One region of the Paraburkholderia sp. Cpub6 genome, then DNA from elsewhere that is predicted to be linked to it. Evidence: riboswitches for the same ligand, from Rfam matches in the RefSeq annotation. Region 1 holds a riboswitch; the other holds the start of a gene.
The links. A riboswitch is a leader RNA that binds a small molecule or an ion and turns the genes downstream of it on or off. The one in region 1 is predicted to bind cobalamin.
Positions count from the first base shown of each region.

Region 2: another riboswitch for cobalamin. It lies ahead of cobW (cobalamin biosynthesis protein CobW); the one in region 1 lies ahead of HDG33_RS00375 (TonB-dependent receptor domain-containing protein).

Region 1 is NZ_JACHDM010000001.1:64,935-72,830, forward strand. Features, by position in the region: gene HDG33_RS00355 (EVE domain-containing protein) at 118-576, opposite strand; RNA gene ssrS (6S RNA) at 718-899, opposite strand; gene HDG33_RS00365 (cell division protein ZapA) at 966-1,280, opposite strand; gene HDG33_RS00370 (ATPase) at 1,277-1,636, opposite strand; cobalamin riboswitch at 1,856-2,120, shown strand; gene HDG33_RS00375 (TonB-dependent receptor domain-containing protein) at 2,211-4,142, shown strand; gene HDG33_RS00380 (iron ABC transporter permease) at 4,182-5,246, shown strand; gene HDG33_RS00385 (ABC transporter ATP-binding protein) at 5,276-6,085, shown strand; gene cobT (nicotinate-nucleotide--dimethylbenzimidazole phosphoribosyltransferase) at 6,119-7,180, shown strand; gene HDG33_RS00395 (adenosylcobinamide-GDP ribazoletransferase) at 7,254-7,896, shown strand, end outside.
Region 2 is NZ_JACHDM010000015.1:4,877-12,772, reverse strand. Features, by position in the region: gene bluB (5,6-dimethylbenzimidazole synthase) at 1-193, opposite strand, end outside; gene HDG33_RS23095 (cobyrinate a,c-diamide synthase) at 177-1,556, opposite strand; gene cobO (cob(I)yrinic acid a,c-diamide adenosyltransferase) at 1,560-2,162, opposite strand; gene HDG33_RS38095 (cobalamin biosynthesis protein) at 2,159-2,593, opposite strand; partial or broken gene cobA (uroporphyrinogen-III C-methyltransferase) at 2,681-3,406, opposite strand; cobalamin riboswitch at 3,601-3,860, opposite strand; cobalamin riboswitch at 3,941-4,219, shown strand; gene cobW (cobalamin biosynthesis protein CobW) at 4,421-5,512, shown strand; gene cobN (cobaltochelatase subunit CobN) at 5,527-7,896, shown strand, end outside.

The sequences.
Region 1 (7,896 bases):
CGTCGACCGATTAGGCGCGTTTTACCGACGCTTGGTTCCCCAATTAATGCTTCGCCGCCGCATCGGAAACGATGACCTGGATGCGATCACGACAGGTGCCGCGTCGCGCGTTCGCCCTTAAACCAGCTGTTTGGTGATGAAGCGCCATTCGGCTTCGGTCACCGGCGTGATCGACAGGCGATTGCCTTTGGCGAGCACGCGCATGTCCTGCAATTCGGCATGCTCGCGCAGCGCGGCAAGCGGAATCAGCCCGATTTTCTTCTTGAACACGACGTCGACGAGCATCCAGCGCGGCGTTTCCGGCGACGATTTCGCGTCGTAGTACGGACTCTTTTTATCGAACTGCGTAGGGTCCGGATACGCGGTCGACGAGACCTCCGCGATGCCCGCGATGCCGGGCTCCGGACAGCTCGAATGATAGAAGAGCACGCCGTCGCCGACCTGCATCACGTCGCGCATGAAGTTGCGCGCCTGATAGTTGCGTACGCCGGTCCACGGCAAGGTGCGATGAGGAGCGTTGGCGAGGTCGTCGATGCTTGCTTCGTCCGGTTCGGACTTCATCAGCCAGTAGCGCATGAATCGGAGTGAGCGTGTGAGATTGAACGAAGCGCTACAACAGCAGGCGCGTACGGAAAAGCCCCTGAAAAAGGCGCTCAAACGAAAAAACGACGACCAAAGAAAAACGGCATCGAACCGAAGTCCGATGCCGTTCCAGATAAGGTCCCCGCCTTAGCCGCTAGGCCGGCATCCTGAACCGAGGGTTCAGAATTGGTCGCAGTTAGCAACACTTCGGGTACATCAGACTGAGTGACGCGCACACCCGTGCTACAAATTTCCGCAACCGTGCACATGGCATTGGTTCAAGGAATGTATGACCTTGGCGAACCAGGCAGGGAAGCTAAACCGATGAAGCTACAACCCAAACCGTTCAACACGTGACCGGTTCGAAACCGGCCCACTACTGCTTACTGCAAGCTGTACTGCTCGATCACAGTACCTAGCTGTTCGTTCATTTGCTGCATTGTACGCCGGATTTCTTCAGCAGGAAATGCTTCTCCGTGTCGCACGCTGCTTTGCAGCTTAAGCAGTTCCGATGCCAGCGACAGCGCAGCCATCACCGCGATGCGATCGGTGCCGCGCACGTTGCTGCCGCTGCGGATTTTCTGCATCTCGGCGTCGACGCGCGCGACCGCCTCGAGCAGCGCGCCTTCCGTTTCCGGCGAACAGGCGAGACGATAGGGTACTTCGAGAATCGATACTTCGATCTGCTTGGTGGTCATGCGCTTTCTCCGTGTCGGCTCACGTCGCTTTCCGCTTCCTCGTGTTCGGGCTGGGCGGACTCGAGCAGATCGAGCTGGTTATCCGGTTCGCTGCTCGCGCGTGCGCGCGGCAATTTTTCGAGAATCGCATTCAGGCGCACCTGAGCGTCGTCGATCTTGGCGGACAGCGCGTCGCGTTCCGCCTGCAGTGCGTCGCGCTCTTCGCGCAATTGCGCGAGTTCCGCATGCGTGGCTTGCACTTCGGCACGCGTTTGCGCGAGCTGCTCTTCGAGCGCGAGCCGCGCTTCGTTGTGGCGCTGGCTGATCGCAATCAGCTTGCCGATGTTCTGGGAGAGTGATTCGAGTTCGGTGAGCATGTGCTGCGTCCTCTAAAGACATCGCATTTTAGCGCGGAATATTACAGGTTCCGACAATTGTCTCGTTTCGAGACGTAACAGCATCGCTTCGTGCACGTTCGTTGGGTGTCGCGTCGTCGACCATAAGATAAAAACCGGCAATCCATCCGACAATAACCTGCATTCAACAGAACCGATTGCGCTCCGGTCGACCTTTCTTGACGCCCCGCGAGGCCGCTCCTAAACTTCCCGCACTCTGGTGCCCGCGCGCGCTTTTCGGCGCGCGCAGTTAAACGGGAAGCAGGGCGCGCGCGGTGCCAAAACCGGATGCGCGAACCTGCGCTGCCCCCGCAACGGTAAGCGACCGCATGTGATGTGCTCATGCAGGTCGGTCCTGGTCGCAAGGTTGGAAGTTCAACGTGCGAGTGTGCCACTGCGCGTCACGCGTGGGAAGGCGGATCGATGTGTCGTAGCCCGGATACCGGCCAGAAAAGAGGGACGTCCCCCCGCGAAAACGCTAAACAAGGGGGCGCCTCGTGACGCGACGGCCTGCGGGGAAGCAGGCCGCGCACGCTATCCACAGGAATGTCATCCCATGCTGTCCCCCATCGCCCGCGCAACGCTGCTCGCGTTCGCGAGCCTGCCGCTCGTCGTGCATGCGCAAAGCGCCGAGCCTGCGTCTTCATCGTCCGCGACGGATGCAACCGCTGCGAGCGCCGCAAACGTTGCCGACGCGGCCAATCTCACTTCCACCGATGCGTCGGGCAACCTGCTGTCGCCGATCGTCGTGACCGCGCAACGCGGACCGCAAGCGTTGCGCGATGCGATCCCGCAGACCACGCGGTTCGATCAGCAGGACATCGCCGACACGACCGCGACCGATCTGCCCGGCCTGCTGCAACTCGCGCCAGGCGCGCAAATCTCGCGCACGGGTGGCCCCGGTTCGACCACGAGCCTCTTTCTGCGCGGCGCATCGTCGACGCAATCGCTGCTGCTGATCGACGGCGTGCGCGTCGATTCGGTGAGTCTCGGCTCAGCTCAACTCGCACAGATTCCGCTCGATCAGGTCGATCACGTCGAAGTGGTGAACGGCAACGTGTCGGCGTTGTATGGCTCGGGCGCAATCGGCGGCGTCGTGCAGGTGTTCACGAAAGACGGCGGCGATCATCCGCCGCGTTTCAATTTTTCGGTCGGCTACGGCAGCTATCGCACGCAGACGCAAACGGCCGGCGTGAACGGCGCGCTCGATCAGGACGGCCGCACGACTTTCAATATTTCGCTCGCGCGCACGAAGGACGACGGCTTTTCGTCGCTCAATCCGCTCGAGGCGCCGAACGCGAATCCGAACGCGAACGGCAATCTGAACGAGAGCATCAGCGCGTCGCTGCGTCACAAGTTCACCGACAGGTGGGACGCGGGCGTCAGCTACTTCCAGTCGAACAACGACAACAGCTACGACAATGCGTACGGCGAGCCCACCGATCTGAACAATCTCTATAGCAAGGTGCGTCAGGTGTCGGTATTCGCGAACGGCAAGCTGACCGACTGGTGGACCACCCACGTCACGCTCGCCGAGGGCGACGACCGCAGCGTGTCGAACACCAATGGCATCTACAACGGCCGCTTCGATACCGACAATCGCCAGTACACGTGGCAGAACGATTTCGCGCTCGCCGCGAACCAGAAGCTGCAACTCGGCTACGAGCATCTCGACCAGACGCTCGACTCCGACACGTTCGCCGCGCCCGACCGTCACGTCGATTCGGTCTTCGCGGGCTACAGCGCGCGCTTCGGCCGCAACCAGTTTCAGGCCAACGTGCGACGCGACCAGTACTCCGATTTCGGTGGAGCGAACAGTTACTATCTCGGCTACGGATTCGACATCACGTCGCGCTGGAAGGTAACCGCAAGCTATTCGGATGCGTTTCGCGCGCCGAGCTTCGACGATCTGTACTATCCGATCAGCGGCAATCCGTCGATCCAGCCCGAGCGCAGTCATTCGGTCGAAGCCGGTTTGCAGTACGCGACCGATGCGCTCGGCGTGATGCGTCTGAACGCATTTCAGACGCGCTATACGAATCTGATCGACTACGTGCAGACGATCCCCGGCATCTACCTCGCGGAGAACGTCGGCCGTGCGAAGGTGCAGGGACTCGAGGGATCGTGGAGCGGTCATGTCGGTAAGACCGACGTGCGCGCAACGGTGACGCTGCAGAACCCGGTCGATCTCGACAACGGTACCGACCTCGTGCGGCGCGCGCGTCGGTTCGGGTCGTTCGCGATGAATCGCAGCATCGGTGGATGGCGGGTTGGCGGCGAGTGGATCGTCAGCGGTCCGCGCACCGATAGCACGGGCAACCTCGGCGGTTATGGCATCGTGAATCTGTCGGCGCGCTACAACGTCACCAAAGCGTGGTACGTCAGTGCGCAAATCGACAATCTGTTCAACAAGGATTATGAAACGGCCTACTCGTATAACTCGCCGCGACGCGGTGCGTATGTCACGCTCGGCTGGCAGCAGCAGTGACGCGCGCGCCGGGTTGGCCGCATGCGTGAGCGCACGCGGATGAGTCGCGCGTCCGCTTCGCTGCGCGCCGCGATGGCGACGCCGCGCCCGATGAACGCGAAACGCGCGGCCGCGATCTGGCTCGGGCTCGCGCTCGCCGCCGTCGCGGTGCTCGGCGCGTCGCTGGTGCTCGGCAGCGTGCCGCTCGCGCCGTCGCGCGTGCTTGCGGCGCTCGTGCCGACGCACACGTTCGGCGGCACGGGCAGCGACGATCTCGCCGGCGAAATCGTGCGTACGTTGCGTTTGCCGCGCGCGCTCGCGGGCTTCGCGTGCGGCGCGTTGCTCGCGCTCGCCGGCGCGCTGCTGCAGGTGCTGCTGCGCAATCCGCTGGCCGAGCCATACGTGCTCGGCGTGTCGGGCGGCGCGGCGACGTTCGCGCTCGTTGCGATGATCGCGGGCGGCGCATGGTGGATCGTCGATGCGAGTGCGTTCGCGGGTGCGTTCGTGTCGATCCTGCTGGTGCTCGGCCTCGCGCGTCGCGAGCTATGGCGCGGCGAGCCGCAGGACACGTCGCCCCGTTTGCTATTGACCGGCGCGGTGATCGCGGCCGGGTGGGGCGCGCTGATCACGCTGCTGCTCAATCTCGCGCCCGACAGCCGTCTGCGCGGCATGCTGTTCTGGCTCACCGGCGACCTCAACGGCGGCGCGCTGCCGTGGACCGCGCTGATGGCGCTCGCGCTCGTGCTGCTTGCGATCGTGCCGGCCGCGCCGCGTCTGAACGTGTTGCTGCGCGGCGACGCGGCCGCGCAGGCGTTGGGCGTCGCCGTGATGCCGCTGCGTTTGCGTGTGTACCTGGTCGCGTCGCTGGCGGCGGCCGCGGCGGTGACGACCGCGGGCACGATCGGCTTCGTCGGTCTCGTCGTGCCGCACATGCTGCGGCTCGCGTTCGGCAACGATCAGCGCATGCTGCTGCCGGCGGCCGCGCTCGGCGGCGGTGTCGCGGTGATGGGCGCGGACCTGATCGCGCGGACCGTGATCGCGCCCGCGCAATTGCCGGTCGGCGTGATCACGTCGCTGGTCGGCGTACCGGTGTTCCTGTGGATGCTGCTCAAACGCCGCCGATGATACGAGCCAAACCCAGCCCCACCTGTTCGATGCTGAGCACGCAGCGCCTGACGTTGCGCGCCGGCGCGCGCACCTTGCTCGAGGCGTTCACGCACACGTTCCAGGCGGGCGAAATCTGGTGCATCGCCGGGCCGAACGGCGCGGGCAAGACCACCTTGCTATCGACGCTGGCGGGGCTGTTGCATCCGGCGGCGGGCCATGTCGAACTCGATGGCGTGCGCGTGGCCGACTGGCAGCCGCTGCCGCTCGCACGGCGCCGCGCGCTGATGCCGCAAAGCGCGGCCGATGCGTTCAACGCAAGCGTGCTCGACATCGTGCTGCTGAACCGCTTCCCGCATCTGGGCGGCTGGGGCTGGGAGCGCGACGAGGATCGCGCGGCCGCGCGAGCGGCGCTCGAACGGCTCGGCCTTGCGGACTTTGCGACGCGCGACGTGCTGTCACTATCGGGCGGCGAGCGTCAGCGCGTTGCCCTCGCGGCGGTGCTGTGCCAGGACGCGCCGCTGTTGCTGCTCGACGAACCGTTGTCGCATCTCGACCTGCATCATCAGGTCGACTGTCTCGAAGCGCTCGTCGCATGGACGCGCGAACCGCGCCGTAGTGTGCTGTTCTCGTGCCACGACCTGAACCTCGCGCGCCGCTTCGCGACGCACGCGTTGCTGCTCGACGGCGCGGGCGGCGCGTATGCGGGCCCGGTGCGCGACGTGCTGACGCCCGCGTTGACGAGCCGCGCGTTCGGCTATCCGCTGATTCTGATTCGCGACGGCGAGCACGAGGCGCTGATACCCGCGCCGCGCGCGCGTCACGAATCGCCTGCCGGCCATGACGCACAGTCAGGCTGATATTTATTCCTATCCCTTGTTTCGATCACACCTATGACTCGCATCCCACACCCAGCCGGTTTGCCCGAAGTCGCGCCGCTCGATCAGACGCTGCGCGCCGAGCTGCAGCGGATCATCGATACGCGCACCAAACCGCCCGGCAGCCTCGGCCGGCTCGAAACGCTCGCGCGCCAGATGGGCCTGATCCAGCGTAGTACGCGTCCCACCGTGCAGCGTCCCGCGATGATCGTTTTCGCGGGCGACCACGGCATCGCCGCCGAAGGCGTGAGCCCCTATCCGCAAGCGGTGACCGCGCAGATGGTCGCGAACTTCATCGCGGGCGGCGCGGCGATCAACGCGCTCAGTCGCGTCGCGGGTCTCGAACTCGAAGTGGTCAACGCGGGCATCGCGACGCCGCTGCCGTCCACGGACCGACTCGTCGACATTCCGGTCGGGCCCGGCACGCGCAACTTCGCACACGAAGCCGCGATGACGCACGCCGAAGCGCTCGCCGCGATGCAGGCGGGCGCCGCGCGCGTGCGTCATCACGCGGCGCTCGGCACGAACGTGATCGGCTTCGGCGAGATGGGCATCGCGAACACCTCGGCGGCCGCGTGTCTGATGAGCCGCCTGTGCGGTGTGCCGATCGACGACTGCGTCGGCCGCGGCACGGGTCTCGACAATGCCGGACTCGCGAAGAAGCGCAACGTGCTCGCGGCGGCGCTCGCGCGCCATGCGGATGCACGCGCGCCGCTCGACGTGCTCGCGACCTTCGGCGGTTTCGAAATCGCGATGATGGCGGGCGCGTATCTGGCGGCCGCCGAGGCGCGCATGACCATCCTCGTCGATGGCTTCATCGCGACGTCCGCGCTGCTGGTCGCCGATGCGTTCTCGCCCGACGTACGCGAGTACTGCGTGTTCGCGCATGCGTCGAACGAGGCCGGGCATCGGCGCATGCTCGGTCATTTCGGCGCGCAGCCGCTGCTGTCGCTCGACATGCGGCTCGGCGAAGGCACGGGCGCCGCGCTCGCGGTGCCGTTGCTGCGCGCGGCGGTGGCGTTCGTCAACGAGATGGCCAGCTTCGATTCGGCGGGCGTCGCCGATCGCGAACCGTGAAGCGCACGAGCACGCGCTTCGCGATAACGCGAAGCTCGGCCCGCAGCGCCGTGAAGCTGCACTTGCCACGTTCATGAACCCGCTCGCGGAACTGCGCTATTTCTTCACGGCGCTCGGTTACTTCACGCGCGTGCCCGTGCCGCGCTGGGTCGGTTTCGAGCCGCATTATCTGAACGCCGCGGCGCGCTATTTTCCGCTCGTCGGCGTGTTGGTCGGCGGCTTCAGCGCGCTCGTCTATCTGGCCGCGCTGCGCGTGTTTCCGGCGAGTGTCGCGGTGCTGCTGTCGATGGCCGCGTCGCTCGTGGTCACGGGCGCATTTCACGAGGACGGTCTCGCCGATTGCATCGATGCGTTCGGTGGCGCCTATACGCGCGACGATGCGCTGCGCATCATGCACGACTCGCGCATCGGTGCTTTTGGTGCCATCGCGCTCGTGATCGCCCTGGCGATCAAGTGGCAAACGCTCGCGGCGTTGCCACCGCTGCGCGCCGCAAGCCTGATGCTTGCGGCGCATGGCGCGAGCCGCGCGTGCGCGATCAGTTACCTGGCCACGCTCGACTATGTGCGCGCGGCCGGCAAAGCCAAGCCGGTCGCGCAGCGTTTGAGCGGGCCGGCGCTGTTGTGCGCCGCGCTGTTCGGGCTGCCGTGGCTGCTGTGGCCGAACGGCCCCGGCGTGCCCGACTGGCGTTTCGCCGCGCTCACGTGTGCTGTGCTGT
Region 2 (7,896 bases), on a different contig from region 1:
GCGCCGCGTCGGTGATGCGCACGATCCGCCACGGCTGCATGTAGCCGACGCTCGGCGCGTGATGCGCCGCGTCGAGCAGACGCCGCAGCACCGCCGGATCGACCGGATCGGGCACGAAGTGGCGCATGTCGCGGCGTTCGTAAATCGCGCGATAGACCGCATCGCGCTCGGAGTCGTCAAAAGGTTTCGCCATGAAAGAGGGCGGCCGTGAAAGCCGGGTTGGAGGGCCAGTAAGCGTGCATATAGGTTGCCACAATCGGGCCCACCCGGAACACCGCTTCGCCGCGCGCGTCGCTGTGCGCGCGCGTGGCGAAGCGCTGCGGCGCGAGCGGCGTCGCGAGCTTCGAGTAGTGGAACGTGTGGCCGGTCAGCGTGCCGTGGACGCCATCGATCTGCTGCATGCCGAGCGACGTGAAGCGCGTTTGCATCGTCGCGTGACCGGGTAGCAGGCCCAGCATCGGCGTGTTAGTGCCTTGCGCGTCGGTCAGCGTGTCGAGCAGATAGAGCATGCCGCCGCACTCGGCGACCAGCGGTTTGTCCGCCTCGACGTGCGCGCGGATCGATGCGGCGCTGTTCACGTTGCCCGCGAGCGTCGCCATATGCAACTCGGGATAGCCGCCCGGCAGATAGAGCGCGTGCGTGCCGGCGGGCAACGCTTCGTCGGCAAGCGGCGAGAAATAGCTGAGCCGCGCGCCGAGCGCTTCGAGCAGCGCGACGTTGGCCGGATAGATGAACGAGAACGCGGCGTCGCGCGCGATCGCGATGTGCTTGCCTTCGAGCAGACGCTGCAGCACTTCGGGCGAGGGCACGCCGAAATCGACCGGCGGCGGCAGTTCGGCGAGCGTGGTCGACGCGAGCGTATCCGCCGCGCGTTCGAGGCGCGCTTCGAGATCGTCGATTTCATCGGCCTGGTGTAGGCCGAGGTGGCGGTCGGGCAGCGTGATCTCGTCGCTCGCGGCGAGGTGGCCGCACCAGCGCAGCCCGGGCGGCAGCGCTTCCTGCAGCATCTGCGCATGCCGGGCGGAGCCGACGCGATTCGCGAGCACGCCGTGGAACGGCAGTTGCGGCCTGAAGCGCGCAAGGCCGAATGCGAGCGCGCCGAAGGTCTGCGCCATCGCCTGCGCGGAAATCACCGCGAGCACCGGCACGCCGAACGTGGTCGCCAGATCGGCGCTGCTCGGCGTGCCGTCGAACAGGCCCATCACGCCTTCGATCAGGATCAGATCGGCTTCTTGCGCCGCCCGCGCGAGCAGGTTGCGGCATGCGCTTTCGCCGACCATCCACAGATCGAGCGACAGCACCGGCGCGCCGCTCGCGCGCGCGAGGATCATCGGATCGAGAAAATCCGGTCCGGTCTTGAACACGCGCACGCGACGTCCGAGCCGCCGGTGATAGCGCGCGAGACCGGCGGTGATCGTGGTTTTGCCTTGTCCCGACGCGGGCGCGCTAATGAACAGCGTGGGGCACGCCGCGGAGCAAGTCCCCTGGGGGGACGCCCCGAAGGAAGTCCCCTGGGGGGACGCCGCGGACGAAGCCCCGTTGGGGGACGCCGACATCGCTCAGAACTCCACGCCGCGCTGCGCCTTCACACCTTGCTCGCGATACGGATGCTTGATCGCGCGCATTTCGGTGACGAGGTCGGCGGCTTCGATCAGCGCGTCCGGCGCATGGCGTCCGGTCACGACGACGTGCAACATCGGCGCACGCGCGTTGATCACCGCGAGCACTTCGTCGAGCGGCAGGTATTCGTACTTCAGCACGGTGTTCAGCTCATCGAGGATCACCATCTGATAGTCGCCGCTTTCGATCATCCGCCGCGCTTCGTTCCAGCCCTTGCGCGCGGTCGCCATGTCGGCCTCGCGGTTCTGCGTGTTCCACGTGTAGCCGTCGCCCATCGTGACGAAATCGCATTGCGCGATCGCGCCGAGGAAATCGCGCTCCGACGTATGCAGCGCGCCTTTGATGAACTGCACGACGCCGAGCCGCATGCCGTGGCCGAGCACCCGCACGGCCATGCCGAACGCGGCCGTGCTCTTGCCCTTGCCGGTGCCGGTGTTGACGATCAGCAGGCCTTTTTCGACGGTCGCGCCAGCCTGCTTCTTTTCGTGGCCTTCGCGGCGGCGTTCGGTCATGCGTTGATGTGATTCCGGATCGGTTTTCATCGAGGGTCCTGGTTTTGAGGGGCGGGATGGGATGGGGGCGTGTCGCTAAGGGCAGCGTCGTTCGCCGCTGCGATCGCCACCGTGATGCCGGCGTGCGCGGTCTTGCGTACGATCAGACGCACGTTTTGCGCGGTTGTGGAGGAGTCCGGCGCCGTTGCCGCCAGCAGCGCGCACGGCTCGCACACACCATCGACGCCGAGATGCGCGTGTGCCGCCGCCGACGGCGACGCGACCGTTACCGCGGCGATCTGCTCGCGGCTGAACAGTTGCAGCGGCAGCTGATGGCGCGAGCAGAATTCGAGCAGGCCGGCTTCGTTGGCTTTGGTGTCGATCGTCGCGATCGCGCGGATCTGCTCGAAGGCATTCGATCGGAGCGCTGCGCGGACGGCGGCTTCGATATCAGCGGCTTCGCTGCGCAAGCGGCAACCGATGCCGACGCTCAGCGTTTTGATCGCGCGTCCGAATCCGTGTCGTGTCGCGCTCGCTGCCAGTTCGTGAGCAACGCCGGCCTCGCGTTTGGCCGCATCACGCGCCAGTGCGAGCGACGCCACACCGCCGATCACGACGATCGCCGGCGAGCCGAGCCCCGCGCGCGCCACCGCCTCGGCGAACTCGCGAAGCGGCGCGAGCACATGACGCTGCTCAGGCCGCGTCGCCGACTCGATCGCCGCGCACGGCGTGTCGGCGGACATGCCGGCAGCGAGCAATGCGCGGGCGATCTCGCCGAGCCGGCGCATGCCCATGTAGATCACCAGCGTCATGCGCGTCGCGGCGAGCGCGGCCCAGTCCGGTTCGCCACTGCCGGCGCCGTGGCCGGTGACGAACACGACGCCCTGCGCGTGATCACGATGCGTGACCGCGATACCGAGCGCCGCGGGCGCCGCGATGCCGGCCGTGATGCCGTTGATCACGTCGACTTCGATACCCGCGGCCCGTAGCGCCTGCAACTCTTCGCCGCCGCGGCCGAACACGAACGGATCGCCGCCCTTGAGCCGCGCGACGCTGCGCCCCGCGCGCAGATGCCCGAGCATTTGCGCGACGATGTCGGCTTGCGGCGTCGACGGATGGCCGCCGCGTTTGCCGACGTACACGACTTGCGCGTCGGTGCGCGCGAACTGCAGCACGTCGGGATTCACCAGATCGTCGACGAGCACGACATCGGCCTGCGCGAGCGCGCGGGTGGCCTTCAGCGTGATCAGTTCGACGTCGCCGGGACCGGCGCCGATCAGCCAGGCGCGCGTCATCGCGGCGTGCATGGCGCGCGCCATGCGGTGATGGAAGAAGAGAAGCGGCGTGCGACAGCACACGCGGCGGTGAATATAGAGGTCATGCGCAACTGCGAATCCGGGCACGCGCGATGCCGCGCTGCTACGCCTTCACATCCGTTCCCCGCGGATTCCGGCGGCCGGCGGCGCCACGTGATGCACGGATGCAATGCGGCACCGCCTCCGCGTCTGGCCGGTATCCGGGCTGGCGGCCTCATGCGCTTCGCCTTCCCGTCCCGGTTTGTGGATTCGCGGGACAGTGGCATCAAAAACGCATGCGCGGCACGTCGGAATCGAAGGCGAATCGAATCGCGCGCCGCAGGTCGCTTACCGTTGCGGGGACAGCACAGGTTGAACGCGCGAGGCGCTGCCTGTTTCCCGTTTAACTGCACACGCGAGCGCATGTGCGGGCACCAAACGCGCGCATACGATAGCACATGGCGCCTTGCCGGATAAGCCTCGGCGGCGCTTTCCGGCTCGGTGCGTTGCTTGACTGCGCAAGTCCCCGGGCCTACACTCGCACGCACTTTGGGTGCTCGCGTGCGCGCTCGTGCGCATGCAGTTAAACGGGAAACAGGGAGCCATCTGCTCTGGAGCGGCTAACCTGTGCTGTCCCCGCAACGGTAAGCGAAAAGCGGTTCCGGCTTGATAGCCGGGCACCGCAGTGCCGGCTTCGATGTCCTCGCGTAAGGTCGCGTGGACATTTCACCACTGGACGAGAAACCACTCGGCCGGGAAGGGGAAGCGGCGCTTTCGCCAGCCCGGATACCGGCCCAAAGAAGCAGAACGACCGCCGCGGGGATGCGGCGGCGCGTTCATGACCTCAGTTCCGCTTTCTGTATTTCCGTTGTCGCGGCCATGCCGTCGTTCGTCCCCGTGTCTGGTGATCGCTGGTAGTGCTGCGCGTGCTTCATTCGCTCCATTCGCCAGCCGATGCGGACCCTCGCGCGGACTTTCCGGCATACCGATCAACGCCAAGGGATGGACCTCACGATGCAAACTCAATTGCGCAAGATCCCCGTCACGATCGTCACGGGCTTTCTCGGCAGCGGCAAAACCACGCTGCTGCGGCACATTCTTCAGCATGCGGGCGGCAAGCGCATCGCGGTGATCGTCAACGAGTTCGGCGAGCTCGGCATCGACGGCGAAATCCTCAAGGGCTGCGGCATCGGTTGCGATGAAAACGGCGTCGAGACCGAAGGGCAATTGTATGAACTCGCGAACGGTTGTTTGTGCTGCACCGTGCAGGAAGAATTTTTCCCGGTGATGGAAAAGCTCGCGGAGCGCCGCGATGAACTCGATCACGTGCTGATCGAAACGTCGGGCCTGGCGTTGCCGAAGCCGCTCGTGCAGGCGTTCAACTGGCCGCAGATCCGCAATGGCTTCACGGTCGACGCGGTGGTGACGGTGGTGGACGGCCCGGCCGCCGCGAGCGGCCAGTTCGCCGATAACCCGCTCGCCGTCGATGCGCAGCGCAAGGCCGATCCGAATCTCGATCACGAGTCGCCGCTGCACGAGCTGTTCGAAGACCAGTTGTCGGCGGCCGATCTGGTGATTCTGAACAAGACCGATCTGATCGACGAGTCGCGGCAGCACGAGGTCGAAGCCGCGATCCGCGCGGAGATTCCGCCGCAGGTGAAGATCGTGCGAGCGCAGCAGGGGCGGCTCGACCTGCATACGCTGCTGGGCCTCGAAGCGGCGTCGGAAGAGACGATCCACCTGCGTCATGACCACCACGGTTCCGCGGACGACCCCGATCACCACCACGATGAATTCGATTCGGTCGTCGTGCAGGCATCCGTACCGTCGCGCGACGCGGCGCTCGCCGCCTTGCTGGCGCTCGTCGAAACCCACACGATTTACCGTGTCAAAGGCTTCGCGGCACTGCAGGGCGCGGCGATGCGTCTCGTGATCCAGGGCGTGGGCCGGCGCTTCGACAGCTACTTCGACCGGCGCTGGCAAGCGGGTGAAAATGGCGACGGCGCGTTGAGCCGCTTCGTGCTGATCGGCGCAGACCTCGACCAACACGCGCTGCAACAGGCGTTCGACGCGGCGCTCGGCGCGACGTCGAACGCGACGGCATAAACGGGCGCACCAGCATGCATCTGCTGCGCACGACGCCGGGCGGCTTCGTCGACGATACGCAGGGCGTGATCCGCATCGATCAGCAGCCCGCCGAGATCGTCGTGCTCAGTTCCGCCGACACCACGCTGTCGCTGCTCGCGAGCGTGGTGCCGCGTCTCGGCGACGGCTTCCCGAGCGTGCGGCTCGCGAACGTCACGTATCTGCGTCAGCCTGCCTCGGTCGATTTCTATCTGGACGACGTGTTGCAGCATGCGCGCGTGGTCGTCGTCGATCATCTCGGCGGCGAAACGTATTGGCCGTACGGCATCGAGCAGGTGGTCGCGCTCGCGCAGCGCAAACAGCAAACACTCGCGATGTTTTCCGGCGATCTGCAGGAAGACCCGAACCTGCTCGCGCGCAGCACCGCGAGCGCCGAGTTGTGTCAGCAGCTGTGGCGCTATCTGCGCGAGGGCGGTCCGCAGAACGCCGAGGCGTTTTTGCGCTGCATCGCGTATCGCGCGCTCGACTGGGGGCGCGAACCCGATCCGCCCCGCGCGTTGCCGGCCGCGTCGTTGTATCACCCGGAGCGCGATACCCCCATCGTCGCCGACTGGCAGGCGCGTTGGCGGCAAGACGCGCCGGTCGTCGCGATTCTGTTCTACAAGGCGCATCTGCAGGCCGCCAATACCGCGGTGTTCGATGCGCTGATCGACGCGCTCGAAGCGCAAGGGCTCAATCCGCTGCCGCTCGCGATCACGTCGCTGAAGGATGCGGTGAGCCGCGATGTCGTGCAGTCGCTGTGCGCGCAACATGGTGTCGCGCTCGTGCTGAACACGACCGCGTTCGCCGCTTCCGCGATCGACGACCCGGAGCCGCTCGCGCTCGCCGGCGACGCGCCGGTGTTCCAGGTAATCCTGAGCGGCGGTAATCGCGAAGACTGGCTGAAGGACAACCACGGCCTCAATTCGCGCGACATCGCGATGCATATCGCGCTGCCCGAAGTGGACGGGCGCATCATCACGCGCGCGATCAGCTTCAAGGGGCTCGCGTATCGCTGTGCGCATACGCAGGTCGACGTGGTCCGCTATCAGCCCGACCTCGAACGGGTGCGCTTTCTCGCCGAACTGAGCCGGCGCTGGTGCCGTTTGCGTTCGCTCGATAACGCCGACAAGAAAGTCGCGTTGATTCTCGCCAACTATCCGATGAGCGAAGGGCGCATCGGCAATGGCGTCGGGCTCGATACGCCGGCGTCGGTGGTCGGCATTCTGTCGATGCTGCGCGATGAAGATTATCGTGTCGGCGAATTACCCGAAAACGGCGACGCGTTGTTGAACAGGCTGACCGAAGGCGTGACCAACGATCCGGTCGTACGCGATCTGCGTCCGGCCCTGCAAAGCCTCGCACTCGACGACTATCTCGCGCATTTCAACGCGTTGCCGGCGAGCGCGCGCGACGCGTTGAACGCTCGCTGGGGCAAGCCCGAGCAGGACCCCACGCTGCGGCGCGGCCGCTTCATGATCGCCGGCTGGCGCTGCGGCCAGGTGTTCGTCGGCATTCAGCCTGCGCGTTCTCGCGAGCACGGCGACTACGCGAGCTATCACGATGCGGAGCTCGTACCGCCGCACGCATACCTCGCGTTCTATTTCTGGCTGCGCCATCAGTTCGGCATCGACGCGGTCGTGCACGTCGGCAAGCACGGCAACCTGGAATGGCTGCCGGGCAAAAGCGTCGCCTTGAGCGACGCGTGCTGGCCCGATCTGATTCTCGGACCGATGCCGCATCTATATCCGTTCATCGTCAACGATCCGGGCGAGGGCAGCCAGGCGAAACGGCGCGCGCAGGCGGTGATCATCGATCATCTGATGCCACCGCTTACACGCGCCGAAAACTATGGGCCGCTGCAGGACCTCGAACGCCAGGTCGACGAATACTACGAAGCATTGATGGTCGATTCGCGTCGCGCGAAGCTCTTGCGTCGCACGATTCTGACGACGATCGTCGAGCATCGGCTGCACGAAGAGCTGAGTCTCGCGGCGCCGAACCGACAGGACGATGAAGACGCGCTGCTCACACGCGTCGATGCGTGGCTGTGCGAGCTGAAGGAAGCGCAGATTCGCGATGGCCTGCATACGTTCGGGCAGTCGCCGCGCGGCGTGCAGCGGCGCGACACGCTGCTCGCGCTCGGGCGCTTTCCGGTCGGCGATGGGCAGGGCGGCAAGGCGGGGCTCGTCGACGCGCTGGCGCGCGATCTGCGCATCGATCATCGGTTCGACCCGTTGACGGTGGATTGGGCCGCCGCATGGGACGGCCCGCGACCCGAGGTATTGCAGCGGGTCAGCGATGCGCCGTGGCGACATTACGGCGATACGCGCGAGCGGTTGGAATTGCTCGCGGGCGTGCTGTTG